Linked DNA regions of Pseudovibrio sp. Tun.PSC04-5.I4. The protein of the gene in region 4 interacts with the protein of the main gene of each other region in a pairwise test. Links are inferred from orthologs where the notes say so. Each region holds a gene or a part of one and is shown on either strand. Other genes may lie near its edges. The genes, in order: BLS62_RS24495, obgE, parC, rplL and dnaE.

The links.
Region 1: the proteins of rplL (region 4) and BLS62_RS24495 interact in binary tests that used the Escherichia coli proteins (3 or more experiments, as listed by UniProt). The link is inferred for Pseudovibrio sp. Tun.PSC04-5.I4 from one-to-one orthologs.
Region 2: the proteins of rplL (region 4) and obgE interact in binary tests that used the Escherichia coli proteins (3 or more experiments, as listed by UniProt). The link is inferred for Pseudovibrio sp. Tun.PSC04-5.I4 from one-to-one orthologs.
Region 3: the proteins of rplL (region 4) and parC interact in binary tests that used the Escherichia coli proteins (3 or more experiments, as listed by UniProt). The link is inferred for Pseudovibrio sp. Tun.PSC04-5.I4 from one-to-one orthologs.
Region 5: the proteins of rplL (region 4) and dnaE interact in binary tests that used the Escherichia coli proteins (3 or more experiments, as listed by UniProt). The link is inferred for Pseudovibrio sp. Tun.PSC04-5.I4 from one-to-one orthologs.

Annotation. Positions count from the first base shown.
Region 1 is NZ_FNLB01000006.1:4,149,171-4,152,056, forward strand. The notes cover bases 26-2,884. They hold BLS62_RS24495 (oxygen-dependent tRNA uridine(34) hydroxylase TrhO), read left to right. Parts: upstream 26-975; coding sequence 976-1,794; downstream 1,795-2,884. Other genes in these bases: BLS62_RS24485 (RebB family R body protein), read left to right, coding at 26-338; BLS62_RS24490 (RebB family R body protein), read left to right, coding at 482-805; BLS62_RS24500 (SMP-30/gluconolactonase/LRE family protein), read right to left, coding at 1,844-2,719. Outside these bases: more of BLS62_RS24485, read left to right, coding at 18-25. UniProt on the Escherichia coli protein: Catalyzes oxygen-dependent 5-hydroxyuridine (ho5U) modification at position 34 in tRNAs, the first step in 5-carboxymethoxyuridine (cmo5U) biosynthesis.
Region 2 is NZ_FNLB01000006.1:2,651,327-2,654,200, forward strand. What follows is about bases 21-2,867. They hold obgE (GTPase ObgE), read left to right. Parts: upstream 21-844; coding sequence 845-1,891; downstream 1,892-2,867. Other genes in these bases: BLS62_RS17600 (GNAT family N-acetyltransferase), read left to right, coding at 72-623; proB (glutamate 5-kinase), read left to right, coding at 1,891-2,867. Outside these bases: more of proB, read left to right, coding at 2,868-2,874. UniProt on the Escherichia coli protein: An essential GTPase which binds GTP, GDP and possibly (p)ppGpp with moderate affinity, with high nucleotide exchange rates and a fairly low GTP hydrolysis rate.
Region 3 is NZ_FNLB01000006.1:2,022,107-2,025,107, forward strand. The notes cover bases 23-2,996. They hold parC (DNA topoisomerase IV subunit A), read left to right. Parts: upstream 23-371; coding sequence 372-2,621; downstream 2,622-2,996. Other genes in these bases: BLS62_RS14455 (hypothetical protein), read right to left, coding at 23-76; BLS62_RS14465 (hypothetical protein), read right to left, coding at 2,771-2,986. Outside these bases: more of BLS62_RS14455, read right to left, coding at 1-22. UniProt on the Escherichia coli protein: Topoisomerase IV is essential for chromosome segregation; it is the principal protein responsible for decatenating newly replicated chromosomes. It relaxes supercoiled DNA.
Region 4 is NZ_FNLB01000006.1:4,383,330-4,386,068, forward strand. It holds rplL (50S ribosomal protein L7/L12), read left to right. Parts: upstream 1-1,055; coding sequence 1,056-1,424; downstream 1,425-2,739. Other genes in the region: rplA (50S ribosomal protein L1), read left to right, coding at 1-132; rplJ (50S ribosomal protein L10), read left to right, coding at 475-993; rpoB (DNA-directed RNA polymerase subunit beta), read left to right, coding at 1,627-2,739. UniProt on the Escherichia coli protein: The binding site for several of the GTPase factors involved in protein synthesis (IF-2, EF-Tu, EF-G and RF3). Is thus essential for accurate translation.
Region 5 is NZ_FNLB01000006.1:1,688,678-1,692,692, reverse strand. What follows is about bases 1-3,988. They hold dnaE (DNA polymerase III subunit alpha), read left to right. Parts: upstream 1-353; coding sequence 354-3,788; downstream 3,789-3,988. Other genes in these bases: BLS62_RS12820 (hypothetical protein), read right to left, coding at 3,866-3,988. In the rest of the region: more of BLS62_RS12820, read right to left, coding at 3,989-4,015. UniProt on the Escherichia coli protein: DNA polymerase III is a complex, multichain enzyme responsible for most of the replicative synthesis in bacteria. This DNA polymerase also exhibits 3' to 5' exonuclease activity. The alpha chain is the DNA polymerase catalytic subunit.

The DNA.
Region 1 (2,886 bases), 230 kb from region 4 along the record:
GAAAGAGGACTTTTAGCATGCCAACTACTGTTAGCCCTATGATCACTGATGCTGTTACTCAATCCAACGTGAAAGTTGTTGGTGAAGCCCCTGCAATGGCAATGGGCAGTGTCTATCAGACAATGGCCCATTCCACCGGTATTCTCTTTGAGAACTATGTCTCTGCCGCTCAGCAGCAGAACATTCTTTCTCAGGCAGCAGCCAACCAGGGTGTCATGCAGATTTACTCTATGGATACAATGGCTGGTGCTGGTGCTACCGAAAAAGTGGCTCAGAGCGGTACCCCGGATCAGTTGAATACACTGCTGACAATCATGAAGGTGTTCAACCCAAGCTAAGCATTGATGTCGCCCTCAGGCGGTGTTTTCTCTGCATACAATTAAGTGGGTTCCGGTTGATTGACGTAGCAAGATCTGCCTGTAAACGGGTCTCTATGGAGATCACCGGAAGCCATGTCTCTCTTTTTCAAAGGATATAGATTATGCCAGATATGGTTAATCCGATGATTACCGATGCCGTCACTCAAACCAATGTGAAAGTTGTTGGTGAAGCCCCTGCCATGGCGATGGGATCGCTTTTTCAGACAATGGCGCACTCTACCGGTATTCTCTTTGAGAATACTGTAGCAGCTTCCCAGCAGCAGAATATTTTGGCTCAGGCTGCGACCAACCAGGGTGTTATGCAGATTTACGCGTTGGATACCATGGCTGCGGCTGGTGCGACAGAGAAGGTTGCTCAGACTGGTACACCAGACCAGTTGCAGACCTTGCTTTCTATGATGCAGTCTTTCCGTCCCGGACGATAATGTCGCCGTCATCGGTAAATCTGTTCTGGACACGACCTTGCGCGCGTTTCCTTTTACCCTTCCCTACTTCGGTAGGGGAGGTTTTTTTGGTTCTAACGATGTGTCTTTTGCTGACAGACCTGATTGAAATGAGTATAGGTACTGCTACGATTAAGGCCAAAAGGCAAAGAATGACACATACCCTTACCCCCATTTTGGTTTGCGCACTTTATAAGTTTGTAGAGTTCGCGGACTTTGAAGATATGCGCGAGCCATTGCTAGCCTATTGTAAAACCCGCGGTGTAAATGGCAGCATCCTGCTGGCCCGTGAAGGGATCAATGGGACCATTGCCGGTGAAGAGCCACAGGTGCGTGATGTGATTGCATACCTGCGCAAAGAGCCTCGGTTCAGTGATCTTGGTGCAAAAGAAAGCTGGGCGAAGCGGGGCCCGTTCAAGCGCATGAAAGTGCGGCTCAAAGCAGCGATTGTGAATATGGGCATGAACGAGATTGATCCGAACGATCTTGTTGGATCCTACGTTAAGCCTGAGGACTGGAATGCCCTGATCGCGGATCCTGAGACCGTTGTTATTGACACTCGCAATGACTACGAGTTTGCGCTGGGTACGTTTGAAGGGGCGCTTGACCCTGAGACGGAGACGTTCAACGAGTTTCCTGAGTGGGTGAAGCGGAACGACAACAAGCTACGCTCCAAGAAGAAGGTTGCCATGTTCTGCACCGGCGGTATTCGTTGTGAGCGGGCGACAGGCCTGATGCTGGAACAAGGTTATGATGAGGTCTACCACCTTGAAGGCGGTATTTTAAATTACCTAGAGACAGTGCCGGAAGAGAATAGTCTTTGGAAGGGCGAGTGTTTTGTTTTTGACGACCGTGTTTCAGTTGATCACAAACTGAATGCAGGATGGGGCAGGAACCTGCCGGAGAAAACCAAAGCAGTTCTGGCGCCATACCAGATCGACGATAAGCCTTTAAAAAGCTCTGAGAGCTAAAATGGGTTGAAGGAGGGGCAGCACGTACTGCCCCTTTTTGTATTTTTCTTTAGCCGAACCGGAATGTTGGCAGGCCTTTGTGTTCCACATCCATTGCGAACAGGCCGCCGGATTTCGGGAACTCTTTCAGCAGATCTTCATCGCCGTGCGGGCGTAGGCTGGCCACGACCATCGTTTTTAAGTGCGGACCGGCGAAACATGGAACAGTCGGGCGTGGCACTGGCATCGGGATTGAAAAAATCAGCTCTCCATCCGGTGCAAAGCAGTTGAGGTTGCCTGCGGATATGCCTGCGGACCAGTAGTTCCCTTCCGTATCGGTTGTTGCGCCATCTGGACGGCCCACTGTGTTATCCAGCTGCAAAAATTGCTTCTGGTTAGAGGCGGTGCCGAAATCCTTATCAAAGTCGTAGGTGTACACCATGCCTGAGCCGGTATCGGAATGGTACATGGTTTTGTTATCTGGTGACCATGCCAAGCCGTTGGAGGTGCGCAATTCCTCGGCAAACTTCTGTACTGTGCCATCAGGTGCGACGCGGTACAGGCCTGCGATTGGTGTGCGTGGGCTGATGTCGTCCATGGTGCCGACCCAGAACGCGCCGTCTGGTCCGACCTTGCCATCATTCAGGCGCGTGCGCGGGTTATCTGGTTCAATCTTGGCGATGGTGTCGTATACTTTTGACGTAGTGTCGAAGAGGATGATTTCATCCTTCATCGCCACGACCAGGCGCCTGTCCTTACACAGGCCGAATGAGCCAACCACTTCGGGGAAGTCCCATGTGACGACTTCTTTGCTATCCCATTGCATTGCATGGATCTGCTTACCGAGAATATCGCAGAAGAACAGGTTATTACTGAGTTCATCCCAAACGAGGCCTTCTGCCAACTCGTAACGGCCATCCAGTAAGCAGGTGATAATCGGGGTCAAAGTCGTACTCCAAAACGTAAGCGAGGCTAAAGCAGTTTGCCCCTTTGTCAGGGGCGGCCAAATTGCTTTAGCCTTATGTTTTATGGTGTATTCTTAACCGAAAACCTGAACCACTTTTCGGGAATACATCTATGAACTGAATAGGCAAACTGCAATTTTACATTGTT
Region 2 (2,874 bases), 1.7 Mb from region 4 along the record:
CTATCTCCTCGAATTATGTAAGGAGCGCTTTCGCGAAACTGCGAAAGGTGCCCAAAGAACAATAAGAAGAGATGGCGATGTTTCCGGAGCTGCATTCCGAGCGGTTGATACTACGTGATTTTCGTAAGAGCGATTTCGACATTCACAATGAATTTCTGAGTGACTTCGATGTGAGTAAGATGCTCACCGTGGTTCCGCACCCTTACACTAAGGATGATGGCGAATGGTGGTTTGACCATTGCCTCACCACACCACACAATGAAGAGATCAACTGGGTTATCGACAACGGCGAAGGTTTGGTCGGTGTCATCGGCATTCGTAATGTATCGACCACCCCGCATCTTGGCTATTGGTTGGCGAAGTCTGCATGGGGCAAGGGTTATGCGAGTGAAGCAACCAACATGGTTTGCGATTACGTATTTAACCGCCTGAGTGCCTTGGCTATGAATACCGGCCTGTTCACCATCAACCCGAAATCTTTGAATGTACTTCAGAAGAACGGGTTTGAGGTTACTGGCGAGACCAAGGAAAAGAACCGGGCTCGTGGTGATATCGAGATGGACTATACAACGGTCACACTCACCAAAGACCGCTGGCAAGCAATGCAGGCCATCGCAGCTTAAAGCTTGGTATCGTCTCTTATGCATCAGTAAAGGCTTGCGACCCAACCGGGTTGCGGGCCTTTTGGCTGTTCTTATGGGCCTTGTAAGCGCCGTAACAGAGCGATTTTTTGGCCAGGCTAGTAATAAAATTAGCCAGAATTGTCGTTGTAGACTTGGCTCCACGGCAATAGGGCTTTAAGACGGCTCTCAAAGAACGTCACAGACGGACGAAAGAGAATAATATGAAATTCCTTGATCAGGCAAAGATCTATGTAAAGTCCGGTGACGGCGGCGCAGGCAGCGTTAGTTTCCGGCGTGAGAAATATGTAGCAGAAGGCGGCCCAGACGGCGGCGACGGTGGTCGCGGTGGTGATGTATGGGTTGAATGCGCTGACGGCCTGAATACGCTGATTGATTACCGCTATTCGCAGCACTTCAAAGCTAAAATTGGTATGCACGGCATGGGCCGCAACAGAACCGGCGCCAAAGGCGACGATGTTGTGCTCCGCGTTCCGGTTGGAACTGAAATTCTGGATGAAGACAACGAGACCGTTGTTGCAGATATGACGAGAGTCGGTCAACGCCTGCTCCTGATGAAGGGCGGCAATGGCGGGTTTGGTAATGCGCACTTTAAATCCTCAAAAAATCAGGCACCACGCCACGCCAATCCGGGCCTTGAAGGCGAAGAGAAGTGGATCTGGCTGCGCTTGAAGCTGATTGCGGATGCTGGCCTTGTTGGTTTACCAAACGCTGGTAAGTCCACTTTCCTCGCCGCTGTTTCAGCGGCACGTCCGAAGATTGCGGATTACCCGTTCACGACTTTGCACCCGAACCTTGGTGTTTGTGAACTTGATGGCCGCGGGTTTGTGCTGGCTGATATTCCGGGCCTTATCCGTGGCGCGTCTCTGGGTCAGGGTCTTGGAGACCGTTTCCTCGGCCATATCGAGCGGACACGCGTTCTGCTGCACCTTGTCGATGGCTCTGGTGTTGAAGACCCGGCAGATGCATACCACACCATTCGTGGTGAGCTGGAAGCCTACGGTCATGGCCTTGGTGAAAAGACTGAAATTGTGTGTCTTTCCAAAGCTGACTCCTTGACGGACGAACTGCGCGAAGAGCGTTTTAAAGCGCTCGAAGAAGCTTGTGGCCAGACACCACTTGTCATTTCTGCTGCCAGTGGTGAAAACATCGATACGGCTCAACGTATGGTCATTCGCGCCATTGACAAAAACAAGCAGGAAGAGGCAAAAGCCCTTCTTACCGACAAGATTGAGGAATGGCGTCCCTAATGGCTCGAAGCCTGAGCGACTATAAGCGCATCACTGTCAAAATCGGCTCAGCTCTACTGGTTGAAAATGGCCGCTTGAAACGAGACTGGCTGGAATCTCTGGCAGATGACCTGCAAGCTCTTTCCGAGGCCGGAAAAGAAGTGCTGGTTGTTTCCTCTGGTTCCATCGCTCTTGGTCGTGGTGTGTTGGGTTTGCCGTCTGGTCCGCTGAAGCTGGAGCAGGCGCAAGCCGCTGCTTCTGTCGGTCAGATTGCACTTGCTCAGGCTTACTCTGAAATTCTCGGCGAACGGGGTCTGACTGCTGGTCAGATCCTGCTGACCCTTGGAGATACAGAGGAACGTCGCCGCTACCTCAATGCGCGTGAAACCATTGGCACCCTGCTGAAAATGGGCGCTGTACCGATCATCAACGAGAACGACACTGTTGCGACCTCCGAAATCCGGTATGGCGATAATGACCGTCTTGGCGCCCGTGTGGCGACAATGGCGAGTGCGGACCTCTTGGTGCTGCTCTCTGATGTTGATGGCCTTTATACTGCTGCGCCGCAAAAGGATCCCAATGCGATCTTTTTGCCGGAAGTTCCACAGGTCACACAAGAGATTGAAGCGATGGCCGGTTCTGCTGGCTCTGCGTTTTCCTCTGGCGGCATGAAAACCAAGATCGATGCGGCGAAAATCTCGCAATCTGCCGGGACCACCATGATTATTGCCAGCGGCAAGACCATGAACCCGCTGACTGCGATTGAGAATGGCGCACGCGCAACTTGGTTCCCTGCTCCCTCTTCTCCCTCGCGAGCTCGGAAGACGTGGATCAGCGGTCACTTGAAACCACATGGTACAGTGCAATTGGATGCAGGTGCATTAAAGGCCGTTAAAGCTGGCAAGAGCTTGCTGCCTGCTGGCGTGACCAAAGTTGACGGCACATTCACTCGCGGGGATGCGGTACGTCTTTTAAATGCTGATGGCCATGATGTGGGCCGGGGC
Region 3 (3,001 bases), 2.4 Mb from region 4 along the record:
GCAGCAACACGCCAACAAGAATTGGCAAGGTCGCAGCTTTCGACAAGGAGACCTGAAAACCGAATTTAGTCTGCATTATCTTCTCCCTAACGGCCATGAGAATACCTTTTTTTGCATCTAATGAAGTATAGGGACCAGAATATCCTGAGCACTTAAGCACACGGCAACAATTCAAGCTAAATTAACGAGATCTCACTCACACGCATTTCGGTTGAAGCAGATCTGGCCAAAACGCCGCTCAAATCTCGGGCAGCCTTTGAGCACCGTAAAACCCCCTCATACACCTGACAAAGCGCAGTTTTCTGAGGATTTCGGATATAGACATGCCCCCTGCCATTGCCTGAACAAGCCAAGAACGCTAACCAAGGACCATGGGACAAGAAGTGATTGGCCAGCATGGCCCCGTAACAATCAATCTTAAAGAAGCATTAGAAGAGCGCTACCTCAGCTATGCGCTCACCACGATTATGCATCGCGCACTCCCTGACGTCCGGGATGGCCTGAAACCCGTGCACCGCCGTATCCTATACGGTATGCGCCTTCTCAAGCTCGATCCTAATCAGGGCTTCAAAAAGTGTGCACGCGTTGTTGGTGACGTAATGGGTAAATATCACCCGCACGGTGATGGAGCTATTTACGACGCCCTTGTCCGCCTCGCACAGGATTTCTCGGTCCGCTACCCCTTGGTTGATGGTCAGGGTAACTTCGGTAACATCGACGGCGATAGTGCAGCAGCAATGCGTTACACCGAAGCCCGTATGACCGACGTGGCCACACGTATTTTGGACGGCCTCAATGAGAACGCCGTCGAATTCCGGGAAACATATGATGGACTAGACTCAGAACCTATAGTCCTTCCGGGCAATTTCCCGAACCTGCTGGCAAACGGTTCCACAGGTATTGCTGTGGGCATGGCAACCTCCATCCCGCCGCACAATGCCTATGAACTTTGCAATGCCTGCCAAGTGCTGATCACGAATCCAGATGCGGAAATAGAAGAGCTCCTTGAGCACGTCAAAGGGCCCGATTTCCCGACCGGTGGTACAATCGTCAGCGACAAAGGGTCCATCCTTGAGGCTTACAAGACCGGACGCGGCAGCTTCCGCACCCGGGCAAAATGGCACAAGGAAGAAGGCCCGCGCGGCACCTACAATATCATCGTCACTGAGATTCCGTATCTCGTACAAAAATCCCGTCTGATCGAGAAAATCGCCGAACTTCTGATAGCGCGCAAACTACCGCTGCTCGATGATGTACGCGATGAGTCGGCAGAAGATGTGCGTGTGGTTTTGGCCCCACGTAACAAGAACGTAGATCCAGAACTCCTCATGGCATCTTTGTTCAAGCTGACGGATCTGGAAAACAGATTCTCGCTGAACATGAACGTCCTATCCAAAGGCGTTGTGCCTAAGGTCATGAGTCTGAAGGATGTTCTTAAGGAATGGCTTGAGCACCAGAAAGACGTTCTGGTTCGCCGCTCCAACCACCGACTGGACCAGATCAACCACAGACTTGAAATTCTGGAAGGCTACCTCATTGCCTACCTGAACATTGACGAAATCATCCGTATCATCCGCGAAGAAGACGATGCCAAAGTATCGCTCATCAAAGCGTTTGAACTGACTGACGTTCAGGCCGAAGCAATCTTGAACATGCGCCTGCGCTCCTTGCGCAAGCTTGAAGAATTCGAGATCAAGAAAGAGCACGACAAGCTTTCCAAAGAGAAATCCGGTCTGGAAGCCCTGCTCGCCTCCGAAAAGAAACTGTGGAATCGCGTTTCCAAACAAATTACTGAGATCGGCAAAGCATACGGGCCAGAGACAAAAATCGGTGCCCGCAGAACAAACTTCGGTCAGGCTGAAGAACACAATCTGGAAGAGATCCATCAAGCTATGATCGAGAAAGAGCCGATTACTGTTGTGATCTCGGAAAAAGGCTGGATCAGAACGCTGAAAGGCCATGTGCAGGACATGTCCACCCTCACCTTCAAACAGGGTGACCAGCTGCATCTGTCCATTCATGCGGAAACCACCAGTAAAATCCTGCTATTCACCACAGGCGGCAAGTTCTACACCATCGGCGCTGATAAGCTGCCGGGCGGACGAGGCCACGGCGAGCCGATCCGCTTGATGGTTGATATGGACGAGACGCAAGAAATCATCAGCGCATTTGTCCATAAGCCAGATCGAAAGCTCCTGCTCTCCTCTGATGAAGCCCGCGGCTTTATCGTGGAAGAAAAAGATGTGGCTGCGACAACCCGCAAGGGCAAACAGATCCTCAACGTCACAGCCCCTGCCAAAGCAGTCCTTTGTATTCCGGTGGTGGGAGACTACGTGGCAGTTATTGGCCTGAACCGGAAACTCATGGTGTTCCCGCTAACTCAGATTGCGGAAATGACCCGTGGTCGTGGTGTGCGCTTACAGCGCTACAGAGATGGTGGTATCTCCGACATCAAGACCTTTGACAGCGCAACCGGTCTCACATGGACAGATGGCTCCGGGCGTACATTCACCCGCACCCTGGAAGAGCTTCAGGATTGGCGCGGAGACCGAGGACAGGCAGGACGCCTGCCACCAAACGGCTTCCCAAGAACCAATAAGTTTGGCGGCAATTCAATTTAAGAAAACAACAGGCCCGGCATTGATCGGGCCTGTTGTTTATTTGATTAACCCGACGCATCCAATACTTCTGGTTTTGGTCCATCTCCAGCGCCATGCTTGGCAAGCGCATCTGCAGCAACCTTACGATAAGCTTGCAATGCCTCTGAGGTTTAAATTTTCAAGAGTCCAATCACTTCAACTGACATGAAGCTCTCTAAAATCTCAGGAGGCGGTGATGCCCAGAACCCAAGAACAGTTGCCAGTAAATTGAACTCTTTAAAGCCGCACGTTAAATCTGCACAAATGGAAAACTGGGTGATTTGAAGTTCGCGCTCACAGCCGACAACCTGACCCAACTGGAAAAGCTTCCAAGTGCTTGAAAGCATCGTAGCTGACCACTT
Region 4 (2,739 bases):
GTGAAATCTTTGGTTGGCGCAGTGATTAAAGCTAAGCCATCTGGTGCAAAAGGTATCTACGTGAAGCGCGTAGCACTTTCATCCACGATGGGACCGGGCGTAAAGGTTGAACTTGGTTCAATTACCGAGTAAAGACCACGCTTATAAGAGTTGCCTCCCGCTTTATTGCGGGAGGTTTTAACGCTGGAAGGCTGTTATGGTCTTTCGGCATCCCTGTCCGAGACTGCAGGTGTTGGCTTTGCCAACTTAAGTTTTCTTTCGAGAAGGCCTGCATAGATGGAGAAGATCTGAATTGGTTGATATAGCATATTGCTGTTCGTCAGTACAGTTCGAACCAAATTGCCTTGCTGCGTCGCTCCGGCGCGTAAGGGGACAGGACCCTAATCGTCGTTTTCGAGGTTGGGTTTAACCTGATTTTGATGCGGCAAAGGCAAACCGGCAACAATGTAAGTTGTTGCCAACTGGAGAAGGCAAGTGGAAAGAGCGGATAAGCAAAAGTTCGTCGGCGATTTCAACGAAGTGTTGTCAAACACTGGCGTTGCGGTTGTTGCGCACTATGCAGGCCTTTCAGTTTCTCAGATGACGCAGCTTCGTGCTGCTGCTCGTGAAGCTGGTGGTACTGTTAAGGTTGCTAAAAACCGCCTTGTCAAGCTTGCCCTTCAAGGCACTGAACTAGAGCATATCAGCGAGTTGTTCACGGGCCCAACTGTCATCGTTTATTCAAACGATCCAGTTGCTGCTCCTAAGGCTGCTGCTGACTTCGCTAAGGCTAACGAAAATTTCGTAATCCTTGGTGGTGCTCTTGGTTCAACTAACCTGGACACAGCTGGTGTTAAAGCACTAGCAGCGATGCCGTCTCTGGACGAGCTTCGTGGCAAGCTGGTGGGTATGATTCAAACCCCAGCGACCCGTATGGCCATGGTTACGAGCGCACCGGCCGGGCAACTTGCTCGCGTCTTCAATGCGTACGCCGAGAAGGACCAAGCCGCGTAAGGCGGAACCACACATATTTTTGTCAAAACCGAATACGGTTCGAACAACTAAGGTACTGAAAAATGGCTGATCTCGAAAAGATCGTAGAAGAACTCTCCGCATTGACCGTTATGGAAGCTGCTGAGCTTTCCACAATGCTTGAAGAAAAATGGGGCGTTTCTGCTGCTGCTCCTGTAGCTGCTGCAGCTGCTGCAGGTCCTGCTGTAGTTGTTGAAGAACAGACCGAATTCGACGTTGTTCTGGTTGACGCTGGCGCGAAGAAAATCAACGTGATCAAAGAAGTACGTGCGATCACCGGTCTTGGTCTTAAAGAAGCTAAGGAACTCGTAGAGTCCGCTCCTAAGGCTGTTAAAGAAGCTGTTTCTAAAGACGAAGCTGCTGACCTGAAAAAGAAGCTTGAAGAAGCTGGCGCAAAAGTAGAACTCAAGTAATTTTGAGTTCTAACGATATCGGTCCCGGAGTGATCCGGGACCTTTTCCGTACCCTGGCGGGTTTTCCGGCCGGGGTAAACGTCCCGACGGGGGAGGGTGCTTAGCAGCACCTTTTGTGGACGGTTCTGAGAAGCTACGTTTTTTGCCACAGGCAAGGCGTCGTTTTTCTGAACCGTCACCTTGAGTGATACGAGGAGCGACAATGACACAGACGTTCAACGGTCGCAAGCGGGTCCGTAAATACTTCGGATCCATCCGCGATGTAGCGGCTATGCCAAATCTTATCGAAGTGCAGAAGGCGTCTTATGACCAATTCTTGCAGGTCGGTAAACCTGAGGATGGTCGTGTTGACGAAGGCCTTGAGGCCGTATTTAAGTCCGTATTCCCCATTTCGGACTTTGCTGGCAATTCCCTTCTTGAATTCGTAGATTACGAATTTGAGGCACCAAAGTATGATGTAGACGAGTGCCGCCAGCGTGATATGACGTACGCTGCGCCACTGAAGCTTACGCTTCGTCTCATCGTGTTTGATGTTGATGAGGATACTGGCGCTAAATCGGTTAAAGACATCAAAGAACAAGATGTCTACATGGGCGATATTCCGTTCATGACCGATAATGGCACCTTTGTGATCAATGGTACTGAGCGCGTTATCGTGTCTCAGATGCACCGTTCCCCGGGTGTATTCTTTGATCATGACAAAGGGAAGACCCACTCTTCCGGTAAGCTTCTGTTTGCTGCGCGTGTGATCCCATACCGTGGTTCATGGCTCGATATCGAGTTTGACGCCAAGGATGTTGTTCACGCACGTATCGATCGTCGTCGTAAGATCCCAATGACATCTTTGCTGATGGCGCTTGGTCTTGACAGCGAAGAGATCCTGAACACCTTCTACAACCGCATTGATTACGTACGTGATCGCGAAAACAGCTGGTCCGTACCGTTCGATGGTGCCCGCCTTAAGGGGACTAAAGCAGTTGCCGACATGGTCGATGCTGCGAGCGGTGAAGTTGTTTTTGAAGCGGGTAAGAAAATTACCGCTCGCACAATCCGTGAGCTGACCGAAAAGGGTGTTAAATTCCTTAAGGGCACTGATGCTGATTTGTACGGCCAGTACCTTGCTGAAGATATCGTTGATACCCGTACCGGTGAAATATACGCTGAAGCTGGTGAAGAACTGACTGAGAAGCTTCTTCATGAGCTTATTGAGCGTGGCTACCACGAACTTCCAGTTCTGGATATCGATTACGTTAACGTTGGTCCTTACGTTCGTAATACATTGGCTGTTGATAAGAACGATGCTCGTGAAGGCGCA
Region 5 (4,015 bases), 2.7 Mb from region 4 along the record:
AACAGATCATTAACCATCCGCTCAACCACACCAAATTGGGGGTTGTTTGAATGAGAACATTAGTGGAACATAACGAATACAAATGGAGTTCAAATTAGAGATGCTCGATATGACATACATTCTTCGTGAAGCCGCCGCTTTTGGTTCAATCGTTCTTTTTACTAGCAGTTGTCTAATGTGGGGAGATGCTCTTGCTGGGATGTTGCCATAAATTCTGTACCTAGAATGGCGTGGAGAGGTTTGGAAACTCGGGATAACCAGTGGTGTGATTTGTTCGAGAATTGCATTTTACTTTTAGCTCCTTCAAATGGAGTGTTACTGTTGCGTACACCCTGCGAACTAAAAGGTTCAAAATGTCCTCTCCCGGCTTTGTCCATCTTCGCGTTCATTCCGCTTTTTCCCTGCTTGAGGGCGCTCTTCCTGTCGGGAAGCTGATTGATCTGGCTTCCCAAGATGAGCAGCCTGCAATCGCAGTTACGGATAGCGGGAACCTTTTTGGTGCGCTGGAGTTTTCGGAAAAAGCGTTCGGGGCTGGCCTTCAACCCATAATCGGGTGCCAGGTCTGCGTGAACTTTGACGATCAGCCAGACGTGGTCGGCGATGAAGCTGTCAGTAATCTTGTTCTTCTTGCTGTAAATGAGGAGGGCTATGAAAATCTGATGGATTTGGTGTCCAGGTCGTTTCTGGATACGGAGCCGGGCCTCAAAGCAAATGTTCCCCTTGCGGGTGTGCTGCATAAATCTGCCGGTCTTATTGTTTTAACTGGAGCAAGTGACGGGCCAATCAACTCGCTGTTGCAGGAAGGTGATTTTGAGCTTGCCAAAGCGCGGCTGGAGTTGTTGCAATATACCTTTGGCGATCGCCTCTACGTGGAGTTGCAGCGCCATAATATGAAGGGTGAGGAAGATGTTGAGTCTGATCTCCTGAACCTTGCCTACTCGTTGAGTATTCCTATTGTTGCAACCAATGAAGCTTTCTTCCCTAATCCGGATGATTACGAGGCACATGATGCGCTTATCGCTATCTCTGAAGGTCGGGTTATCATTGAAACTGACCGCCGGCAATTAACACCAGATCATTGTTTTAAGTCTCGTCACCAGATGATGGACCTGTTCTCCGATCTTCCTGAGGCGTTAGAGAACTCTGTCAATATCGCACGGCGGTGTCATTATAGGCCCTTGAAACGTGCCCCGATTTTGCCGCGCTTTGCTGGGGCCGATGCTGACGGTGAAGAGGCGGAACGTGTTGAGTCGGACGAGTTGAGCCGTCAGGCTAAGGAAGGTTTACGTGCGCGTCTGGACCTTCATGGTCTGGCGCCAGATCTTGAGGAAAAAGACTACTGGGATCGGCTAGACTACGAGCTTTCTATTATTATCCGGATGAAGTTTCCCGGTTACTTCCTTATCGTTGCTGACTTCATCAAATGGGCCAAAGGGCAGGATATTCCAGTTGGGCCAGGTCGTGGGTCCGGTGCGGGATCGCTCGTTGCGTGGTCGTTGACGATTACAGATCTGGACCCTATGCGGTTCTCGTTGCTGTTTGAGCGTTTCCTTAATCCAGACCGTGTTTCCATGCCGGATTTTGATATTGATTTTTGCCAGAACAGGCGAGAAGAAGTGATCCGGTATGTACAACGCAAGTATGGTCGTGAGCAGGTTGCGCAGATTATCACCTTTGGAACACTTCAGGCGAAAGCTGTGTTGCGGGATGTCGGGCGTGTTTTGCAGATGCCATATGGTCAGGTGGATCGGTTGAGTAAGCTGGTTCCTGGGAATCCGGCCAACCCAGTAACCTTGAGTGAAGCGTTGGAGCAAGAGCCTCGACTGCGAGAAGCGACCAAGCAAGAAGAGGTTGTTGACCGCCTTTTGAAAATTGGGCAAAAACTTGAGGGACTTTATCGTCACGCATCAACCCACGCGGCTGGTGTTGTGATTGGAGATCGTCCGCTTGAGCAGCTTGTTCCGCTCTACCGTGATCCTCGATCCGATATGCCTGTTGCTCAATTCAATATGAAGTGGGTTGAAGCTGCTGGTCTTGTTAAGTTTGACTTTTTGGGCCTGAAAACGCTGACTGTGATTGATACTGCTGTGACGCATATCAAAAAACGCGGTATCACTGTTAAAATTGATGAAATCCCCATTGATGATCCAGCCACCTACAAAATGCTTGCAGCCAGTGAGACGGTTGGCGTGTTCCAGCTTGAAAGTCAGGGAATGCGCCGCGCTATTGCAGGCATGCGGCCTGATCGGTTCGAAGATATTATTGCGCTGGTTGCGCTTTATCGTCCGGGCCCGATGGACAATATCCCGATTTACAATGCGGTAAAGCATGGAGAGCAAGAACCGGATTATCTTCATCCGCTCCTTAAGCCAATCCTGATTGAGACAAACGGTATTATTGTCTATCAGGAACAGGTGATGCAGATCGCACAGGTGCTTTCTGGTTACTCTCTTGGTGAAGCGGATTTGTTGCGCCGTGCTATGGGTAAAAAGATTGCCGCTGAAATGGAAATTCAGCGCGCACGCTTTGTCGAGGGTGCGGTTGCGCAGCAGGTCAATAAAGATCAGGCCGGGATGATCTACGACCTTGTTGCCAAGTTTGCGAACTATGGCTTCAACAAGTCACATGCTGCTGCTTACGCGTTGGTGGCCTATCAAACAGCTTGGCTTAAATCGAATTATCCCGTTGAATTCCTAGCCGGTATTATGACGCTTGATCTTGGCAATACGGATAAGTTGAGTGACTTTCGTCAGGAAGCCGTGCGTATGGGCATTGAGGTGGTGCCGCCTTCTGTTAATTTGTCTGGTGCGCATTTTGAGGTGCAGGATGGCAAAATCCTTTATGCAATGGGCGCTATCAAGGGTGTTGGTGAGCACGCCGTTGAACATATTGTTGAGGCGCGTGGTGATAAGCCTTTCAAAGATTTGGCGGATTTTGCGACCCGTATTAGCCCGAAGGTTCTGAATAGACGTACGATTGAAAATCTCATCGCAGCCGGGGCTTTTGATGGATTGAATTCGAACCGTGCCCAATTGATGGATGGTTTGGATCGCATAATCGGGATGGCGCAGCGTACTGAAGAGAATAAGAAACTCGGGCAGAATGATTTCTTCGGAGGAGGGGCTACTCCTGAACCGTTGATCTTGAATCCCGCTGATCCATGGCTGCCATCAGAGCAGTTGCAAAAAGAGTACGCAGCAGTTGGATTTTATCTTTCCGCCCATCCTCTGGATGAATACCGTGAGCTGTTTTCCAAGCTTCGCGTTCAGCTCTGGAAGGATTTTGAACGTTCTGTGAAAGCAGGTTCCTCTGCTGGTCGTCTTGCCGGAACAGTAACAGCTAAACAAGAACGTAAGACGCGTACAGGCAATCAAATGGGGATTGTCCGTATTTCTGATCCGACTGGTCAATATGAGGCTGTCCTGTTTTCTGAAAGCCTGAATCAGTATCGTGACTTGCTTGAGCCCGGGCAGTCAGTTGTTCTGTTGGTGCAAGCTGATATGCGTGATGACGAAGTGAGTGTTCGAATTCAGCAGGTTGAGCCATTGGAGAAGGTCGCGGGTAGAGTGCATCGCACGCTGCGTATTTTCCTTGGGTCGGCTGATCCAATTCAAAGCCTGCAACGGCAATTACGCCGTGGTGGTGATGGAGAGGTGAGCTGCGTTGTGCTGCTGGATAACGGTCAGCGTGAGGTGGAAGTTAAACTTCCGGGTAACTATCAGCTTTCCCCGCAATTGTCGGGCGCTCTTAAAACTCTTCCTGGGGTTATGGACGTGCAGATGTCCTAAGTAGATCCGAGTCGCTGTATTATTCTTTTGAAACCCCGCTGAAGTAAATTTAGCGGGGTTTCTCGTTTCCATCTATTTCAGAATATACTTTGGATGATCTGTTCAGCGCATGAGTTGCCGAGTTCTTTTGCAACTAGGTCTACGTTTTTCTGGCCTGATTTTGCAAGTTCACTCAGGTCTGAGTTCTGTATTATAAAGCAAGTGGAGGCAGCGAGGATTTTTCCGTT